2 regions of the Streptomyces sp. NPDC002566 genome follow, and region 1 is predicted to be linked to the other one. Evidence: riboswitches for the same ligand, from Rfam matches in the RefSeq annotation. Region 1 holds a riboswitch; the other holds the start of a gene.
The links. A riboswitch is a leader RNA that binds a small molecule or an ion and turns the genes downstream of it on or off. The one in region 1 is predicted to bind glycine.
Positions count from the first base shown of each region.

Region 2: another riboswitch for glycine. It lies ahead of gcvT (glycine cleavage system aminomethyltransferase GcvT); the one in region 1 lies ahead of gcvP (aminomethyl-transferring glycine dehydrogenase).

Region 1 is NZ_JBIARD010000002.1:1,281,100-1,285,236, reverse strand. Features, by position in the region: partial or broken gene ACFYXA_RS12755 (DNA polymerase IV) at 1-918, shown strand, start outside; gene ACFYXA_RS12750 (PRC-barrel domain-containing protein) at 840-1,211, opposite strand; glycine riboswitch at 1,326-1,422, shown strand; gene gcvP (aminomethyl-transferring glycine dehydrogenase) at 1,598-4,137, shown strand, end outside.
Region 2 is NZ_JBIARD010000009.1:30,266-34,402, forward strand. Features, by position in the region: gene glyA (serine hydroxymethyltransferase) at 1-15, opposite strand, end outside; gene gcvH (glycine cleavage system protein GcvH) at 30-407, opposite strand; gene gcvT (glycine cleavage system aminomethyltransferase GcvT) at 532-1,650, opposite strand; glycine riboswitch at 1,817-1,927, opposite strand; gene ACFYXA_RS30475 (AAA family ATPase) at 2,105-2,791, shown strand; gene ACFYXA_RS30480 (enhanced serine sensitivity protein SseB) at 2,876-3,676, shown strand.

The DNA.
Region 1 (4,137 bases):
GGTCGACGAACTCGCCGAGGCGGGCGAGGACGAACTCGTACGGCTGCTGGGCAAGGCGCACGGGCACGCGCTGTACGGCATGGCGCTGGCGCGGGACGAGCGGCCGGTGGTGGCCGAGCGGGAGACCAAGTCGGTGTCCGTGGAGGACACCTACGACGTGGACATCCACGATCGGCTGCGGGTGGGTCTGGAGGTCGGCCGGCTGGCCGACCGGTGCGTGCGCAGGCTGCGCGAGGCCGGGCTGTCGGGGCGGACGATCGTGTTGAAGGTGCGGCGCTACGACTTCTCCACGCTCACCCGGTCGGAGACCCTGCGCGGGCCCACGGACGACCCCGCCGTGGTGCGGGAGGCGGCGGCGCGGCTGCTGGACTCCGTGGACACCACGGGCGGGGTGCGGCTGCTCGGCGTGGGAGTCAGCGGCCTGGCGGACTACACCCAGGAGGACCTGTTCGCGCAGGCCGCGGGGGAGCGGCTGTCGGCGGCGCCCGAGGAGGAGCCGGCGCGTGAGCCCGCCGAGCGGGAGGAGACGCCCGTGGAACACCGGTGGCGGCCGGGCCTCGACGTACGCCACGCCGAGCTGGGGCACGGCTGGGTGCAGGGCAGCGGCCTCGGCCGGGTCACCGTGCGCTTCGAGACGCCCTGGTCGGACGTGGGCCGGGTGCGGACGTTCCGGGTCGACGACCCCGCCCTGGAACCGGCGGACCCGCTGCCCCTGGTGCCCGGCGCGCCCCCGGGGACGCCCGGCGCCGGACCGCCGCCGCAGGCGGAGACGGGCCCGCGCACGACTGCGCCCGGGCCCGGCCCCCACATCGTCCCGGCCCGGTGACCTGCGGCGCGGCTCAGGTGTCGTCCGAGCCGGCGAGTCTGCCGAAGTCGTGGTCGGGCAGCGGGGGAGGGGCGGCCACGTCGAGGCCGTAGTGGTGGTAGAGCTGGAGCTCCTGCTCGGGGGAGAGGTGGCGGCCCACGCCGAAGTCGGGGGCCTCCTTGATCAGGGTCCGCTCGAAGGGGACGCGCAGCGCGCCCTCCACCAGTTCGCTGGGCTCCAGGGGCACGAAGGCGTCACGGGAGAAGAGACCGGTGCGTATGGCGGCCCATTCCGGCACGCCGGTCGCGTCGTCGAGGTAGACCTCGTCCACCGTGCCGATCTTGGCGCCGTTGCGGTCGAACGCCTTGCGGCCGATCAGGTTGCGCGGATCGATGTCGGTCTGCACGGGGCCCTCCACATGGTCGCATCTCATCCGTAAGCACTACAAAAGAGCACAACGGGACGGGCGGCCACTCGAAAGGAGGGGCGTTGACCCCGCTGGTAGTCTGGCAACGGCTGCTGACCCCGTGCGGGAGAGTCCTCCGAGAAGCCGTCGGAGGCGCCGAAGGAGCAAATCCTCCCCGGAATCTCTCAGGCCCACGTACCGCACGGACGAGGTCACTCTGGAAAGCAGAGCGGTGGCGCGAGTCCCCGCTCTCACCGACGGTGAAAACCGGACGCCCACGGGCGGCCGGTGAAACTCTCAGGTTGAGATGACAGAGGGGGAGGCCGTCCGGGTACCCGCGCCAGTGGTGCCCCTCGAAGGTCGCGTCAGACCAGGAGGCCTCCGCAATGACCGCCCATCGCATTCCGCTCTCCGACCTCGAACAGGGAATCCCCTTCGAGCAGCGCCACATCGGCCCTGACCAGGAGGCGCGGGCCAAGATGCTCGCGCACGTCGGATACGGCTCGCTGGACGAGCTGACCGCCGCCTCCGTCCCGGATGTGATCAAGAACGCCGACGCGCTGGACCTGCCCGGCGCGCGCACCGAGGCCGAGGTGCTGGCCGAGCTGCGGTCGCTCGCCGACCGCAACGAGGTCCTCGCCCCCATGATCGGCCTCGGGTACTACGGCACCTTCACGCCGCCCGTCATCCTGCGCAACGTCATGGAGAACCCGGCCTGGTACACGGCCTACACGCCCTACCAGCCGGAGATCTCCCAGGGCCGGCTGGAGGCCCTGCTGAACTTCCAGACCATGGTCGCCGACCTGACCGGGCTGCCCACCTCCGGCGCCTCGCTGCTCGACGAGGGGACGGCCGCCGCCGAGGCGATGGCGCTGGCCCGCCGCATGGGCAAGAACAAGAAGGGCCTCTTCCTGATCGACGCGGACGTGCTGCCGCAGACGATCGCCGTGATCGAGACCCGCGCCGAGCCGACCGGCGTCGAGGTGGTCGTCGCCGACCTCGGCGACGGCATCCCCGCCGACATCGCCGGCCGTGAGATCAACGGCGTGCTGCTCCAGTACCCGGGCGCCTCCGGCGTCGTACGGGACATCAAGCCCGTCATCGACCAGGCCCACGAGCTGGGCGCGCTCGTCGTCGTCGCCGCCGACCTGCTCGCGCTGACGCTGCTGACCTCGCCCGGGGAACTGGGCGCGGACATCGCCGTCGGCACCACGCAGCGGTTCGGTGTGCCGATGGGCTTCGGCGGGCCGCACGCCGGCTACATGGCCGTCCAGGAGAAGTTCGCCCGCAGCCTGCCCGGGCGGCTCGTGGGCGTCTCCGTCGACGCCGACGGCGACAAGGCGTACCGGCTGGCGCTGCAGACGCGCGAGCAGCACATCCGGCGTGAGAAGGCGACCAGCAACATCTGCACGGCGCAGGTGCTGCTCGCCGTCATGGCCGGAATGTACGCCGTGTACCACGGCCCCGAGGGGCTGCGGGCGATCGCCCGGCGCACGCACCGGTACGCGACGATCCTGGCCGCGGGGCTCACGGCCGGCGGGGCCGAGGTCGTGCACGGCTCCTACTTCGACACGCTGACCGTGCGTGTGCCGGGCCGGGCCGAGGACGTCGTCGCCGCCGCGCGGGAGAACGGCGTCAACCTGCGCCTCGTCGACGCCGACCACGTGTCGATCGCCTGCGACGAGACCACCGGGCGGGCCCAGATCACCGCCGTGTGGGCCGCGTTCGGGACCGAGGGCGACATCGCGGCGCTGGACGCGGTCACCGAGGACACCCTGCCCACGGGGCTGCTGCGCGCCGACGAGGTCCTCACCCACCCCGTCTTCCACCAGCACCGCTCCGAGACGGCGATGCTGCGCTACCTGCGCCGGCTGTCCGACCGGGACTACGCGCTGGACCGGGGCATGATCCCGCTGGGCTCGTGCACCATGAAGCTCAACGCCACCACCGAGATGGAGCCGGTCACCTGGCCCGAGTTCGGGCAGCTGCACCCCTTCGCGCCCGCCGAGCAGGCGCAGGGCTACCTCACCCTCATCCGGGAACTGGAGGAGCGGCTCGCCGAGGTCACCGGCTACGACAACGTGTCCCTCCAGCCCAACGCGGGCTCGCAGGGCGAGCTGGCCGGGCTGCTCGCGGTGCGCGGCTACCACCGGGCCAACGGCGACGAGCAGCGCACGGTGTGCCTGATCCCGTCGTCCGCGCACGGGACGAACGCCGCCAGTGCCGTGATGGCCGGCATGAAGGTCGTCGTCGTCGCCACCGCCGGGGACGGCGAGATCGACGTCGAGGACCTCAGGGCGAAGATCGACAAGCACCGGGACGAGCTCGCCGTGCTGATGATCACCTACCCGTCGACGCACGGCGTCTTCGAGGAGCACGTCGCCGACATCTGCGCCCAGGTGCACGACGCCGGCGGCCAGGTGTACGTGGACGGCGCCAACCTCAACGCGCTGGTGGGGCTCGCCAAGCCGGGGCACTTCGGCGGTGACGTCTCCCACCTGAACCTGCACAAGACGTTCTGCATCCCGCACGGCGGCGGCGGTCCCGGCGTCGGCCCAGTGGCCGTGCGCTCGCACCTCGCTCCGTACCTGCCGAACCACCCGCTGCAGCCCGCCGCCGGGCCCGAGACAGGTGTCGGCCCGATCTCGGCCGCGCCCTGGGGCTCCGCCGGGATCCTGCCGATCTCGTGGGCCTACGTGCGGCTCATGGGCGGGGAGGGGCTGAAGCGGGCCACCCAGGTGGCGGTGCTCAGCGCCAACTACATCGCCAAGCGCCTCGAACCGCACTACCCCGTGCTGTACACCGGGCCCGGCGGGCTCGTCGCGCACGAGTGCATCATCGATCTGCGTCCGCTGACCAAGGCGACCGGGGTGAGCGTCGACGACGTGGCCAAGCGGCTCATCGACTACGGCTTCCACGCGCCGAC
Region 2 (4,137 bases), on a different contig from region 1:
GTTCAGGACAGACATGCGTCTACGACTCCTCAGCCGGCGGTGTAGGCGGTGTACTCGTCGGCGGAGAGCAGCTCCTCCTGCTCGCCCGTGACCCGTACCTTGAAGAGCCACCCGCCCTCGAAGGGGGCGGAGTTCACCAGCGACGGGTCGTCGACGACGTCCTGGTTGACGGCGACGATCTCACCGTCGACCGGCGAGTACAGCTCGCTGACCGACTTGGTCGACTCCAGCTCGCCGCAGGTCTCGCCCGCGGTGACCGTCTCGCCGGCCTCGGGGAGCTGGACGAAGACCACGTCGCCGAGCGCGTTGGCCGCGTGCTCCGTGATGCCGACCGTCGAGACGCCGTCCTCGGCGCCCGACAGCCACTCGTGCTCCTTGCTGTAACGCAGCTGCTGCGGGTTGCTCATGGCCTGAATTCTCCTGTACGCGGGGGAGTGCTGATGGCTGGATGACGGGGGAAACCGCTGGTGGGCGGTGAAATGTGCGCGGGGTCACGCCGGTGGATGCGACCTCGCGCGAGGCGCCCGGTGACTACTTGCGGCGCTTGTAGAACGGCAGGGCCACGACCTCGTACGGTTCGTGGCTGCCCCGGATGTCCACGCCCACGCCCTCGGTGCCCGGCGCGGCGTGCGCGGCGTCGACGTACGCCATCGCGATCGGCTTGCCCAGGGTGGGGGAGGGGGCGCCGGAGGTGACCTCGCCGATCACCTCGCCGCCCGCGACCACGGCGTACCCGGCGCGCGGGACGCGGCGGCCCTCGGCGACCAGGCCGACCAGCACGCGCGGCGCGCTCGCCTCGGCGCGCTCCGCGGCCGCCAGCAGCGCCTCGCGCCCGACGAAGTCGCCCTCCTTGCCGAACTTCACCACCCGGCCGAGCCCGGCGTCGAAGGGGGTCAGCGACAGCGACAGCTCGTGCCCGTACAGCGGCATGCCCGCCTCCAGGCGCAGGGTGTCCCGGCAGGACAGCCCGCACGGGATCAGGCCGACGCCCTCGCCCGCCTTGGTCAGCGCCTGCCACAGCTCGACCGCGTGCTCCGGCTTCACGAACAGCTCGAAGCCGTCCTCGCCGGTGTAGCCGGTGCGCGCGATCAGCGCGGGCACCCCGGCGACCGTCCCGGGCAGTCCGGCGTAGTACTTCAGACCGTCGAGGTCGGCGTCGGTGAGGGAGGCGAGGATGCCGGGGGACTCCGGGCCCTGGACGGCGAGCAGCGCGTAGGCGTCCCGGTCGTCGCGGACCTCGGCGTCGAAGCCGGCGGACCGCTCCACCAGGGCGTCCAGCACCGCCTGGGCGTTGGAGGCGTTGGCGACGACCATGTACTCGGTCTCGGCCAGCCGGTACACGATGAGGTCGTCGAGGATGCCGCCGTCCGCCACGCAGATCATGGTGTAGCGGGCGCGGCCCACGCCGACGGAGGCGATGTCGCCGACCAGCGCGAAGTTCAGCAGGGCGGCCGCGGCCGGACCGGTCACCGTGATCTCGCCCATGTGCGAGAGGTCGAAGAGACCGGCCCGGGTGCGCACGGCGTTGTGCTCGTCGCGCTCGGAGCCGTAGCGCAGGGGCATGTCCCAGCCGGCGAAGTCGGTCATGGTCGCGCCCAGCGAGCGGTGCAGGGCGTCGAGGGCGGTATGGCGGAGCGGGGTGCTGCTCATCGGGCGTTCGTCTCCCAAGGCAAGACTGGCGAGGTCGTTCCTCCCCATCTGTCATCGGAACCTGAGAGGTTCGCCATGAAGGCCATCCGTACGACGGGGTGACCATGGCTTGCACCTTGGGTGGAGCCGCCCCCCTACGAGGGGCCGGCCCGCTTTTCAGATGTGCCTCGCCCGCGCGGTACGGGGCCTGAGAGATTCAAGGGAGGGACTTGCTCCTTCGGCGCCCCGGGCCGGCGCTCTGGACGAGCGCCGCCGGGAACTCTCCCGCGCGGATTCAAACGGCCGGTATGCAGTTGGCGCGGCCATCATTGCACGGCTCGCCCCGGTCAGGGCAGGCCGCATCTGTAACCGGCTTGTGGCGGTACGTGCACGAAATCGGAAGACACCGCGCATTACCTTCTCTTTACGCTCGACGGGGAGAAGACTTGTCGGACCCCAGGGGAGGACGACCACGGTGAACAGGACCACGGCGTACGTGACCACCTCGGCCTACGCGACCACCTCGGCGCTCGCCGTGCCGGCGCAGCCCGCGGCGCCCGCCGGAGCGGCCTGCGGCTCCCGGACCGCTCCCGTCGTCCGCGACCTGCGCGCCCGCGCCGGCCGCAGCCCGCACGGCCTGCTGTTCGGCCCCCGCGACCTGGTCGTGGTCACCGGCCTGCCCGGCAGCGGGAAGTCCACCCTGATGCGGCGCACGGTCAAGGGCCACCGCGTCGACTCGCAGGACACCCGGGACCGCTGGGACGCGCGGATGCCGCGCGCGCTGCCGTACGCCCTCTACCGTCCCCTCGTCCGCCTCGCCCACTACGCGGGGCTGCGGCGCGCGCTGCGCGAGGGCAAGGGGGTGGTCGTGCACGACTGCGGTACGCAGGCCTGGGTGCGGAACTGGCTGGCCCGCGAGGCCCGCCGCCGCGGGGGCACGCTGCATCTGCTGCTGCTCGACGTCACCGTGGACACCGCGCTCGAAGGCCAGCGGGAGCGGGGGCGCGGGGTCTCCCGCTACGCCTTCCTGCGCCACCGGCGGGCCGCGTCCCGCTTGCTGCGCGCGGTGGAGAAGGGCCGGCTGCCCGCAGGCTGCGGCTCGGCCGTCCTCCTGGACCGCGCCGCGGCGGACACGCTGCGCCGCATCGACTTCACCGGCTGAGATGTCCCGCGGGGCCGGGGTGGGGTGGCGGTACCCGTTAGCCTTTTCTGGCACCAGTGGTTCTCGGCAGGCGGCGGTAGGCAGATGGAATTCCCCCCGGCGGACTTCCCGGCGGACTTCTCCGCGGGTTTCCCGGCACAGGCGCACCCCCCTTCGCACGGCGGATGGCCCGGCAACGAGCTGGAGGAGGCGCTGTCCGCCTCCCTCGGCGTGCCCGGGGCCGGCGCGCGGATCGTGGAGGTGCTCAGCCGCAGCTTCGTGTGGATCCCGCTGCCCAGCGGCGGCGGCCCGCACAGCGGCCCTCTGGACCTGCCGACGCTGGAGCTCGACGGCCAGGCCTACGTGCCCGTCTTCAGCTCCGAGGAGCAGTTCCGCCAGGTCGCCGGCTCGCACATGTCGTACACCATCGCCCCGGCTGTGGAGTTCGCGCGCGGGCTGCCGCCGCAGGTGGGCATCGCGGTCAACCCCGAGGGCGTGGTCGGCGTCCCGCTGCCGCCCGGCGCCGTCGCCGAGCTGTGCCGGGCCGGCCGCACCCCGCTGGACGGCCCCGCCGCAGGCGGCCGGGTCCGCCTGTTCGAACCCGACTGGCAGGACGACCCGATCGACTTCCTGTCCGCCGCGTCGGCCGAGTTCGAGGCGATCGGCGTAGTCGTCACGGCCCGCCGCTGCCTCGCGGCGATCGAGACGGCCGACCCGGTGATGTTCGTCGGCGTCGAACTCTCCCAGTGGGAGGGCGACCTGAGGACCCTTCCCCTGGAAGCCCTCGGCCGGGCCCTGACCACCACCCCGACCCACTGGCCGGTCAACCTGGTCCTCCTGGACGTCACGGACGACCCGGTAGCCACATGGCTGAAACAAAACGTCCGCCCCTTCTACACCCGCTGACGCACCCAGGGCACCCGGCCCAACTCCAGGGGCGCGGGGACCCCGGGCCCCTCACTCCCAGGGCGCCCGGCCCCACCCAGGGGCGCGGGGAACTGCGCGCCCAGCCCCCACAACCCGCACCCGCAGGGGTGAGGGTCCCCGCCCCCCTCATCCCCAGGGCGCCCGGCCCAACTCCAGGGGCGCGGGGAACTGCGCACCCAGCCCCCACAACCCGCACCCGCAGGGGTGAGGGGCCCCCGGCCCCCTGACCCCCAGGGCGCCCGTCCCCACCCAGGGGCGCGGGGAACTGCGCACCCAGCCCCCCCAACCCGCACCCGCAGGGGTCAACCCGCACCCGCCGAACGGCGAGCCCCACCCCGCCGCCCGGGGCCCCGCCCCAACAACCGACACCCGATGGGCACCCGTTGTCGGCGAAGCCACCTAAGCTGGTCCCCACGAAATGTGGCCAACCAATCGAAGGG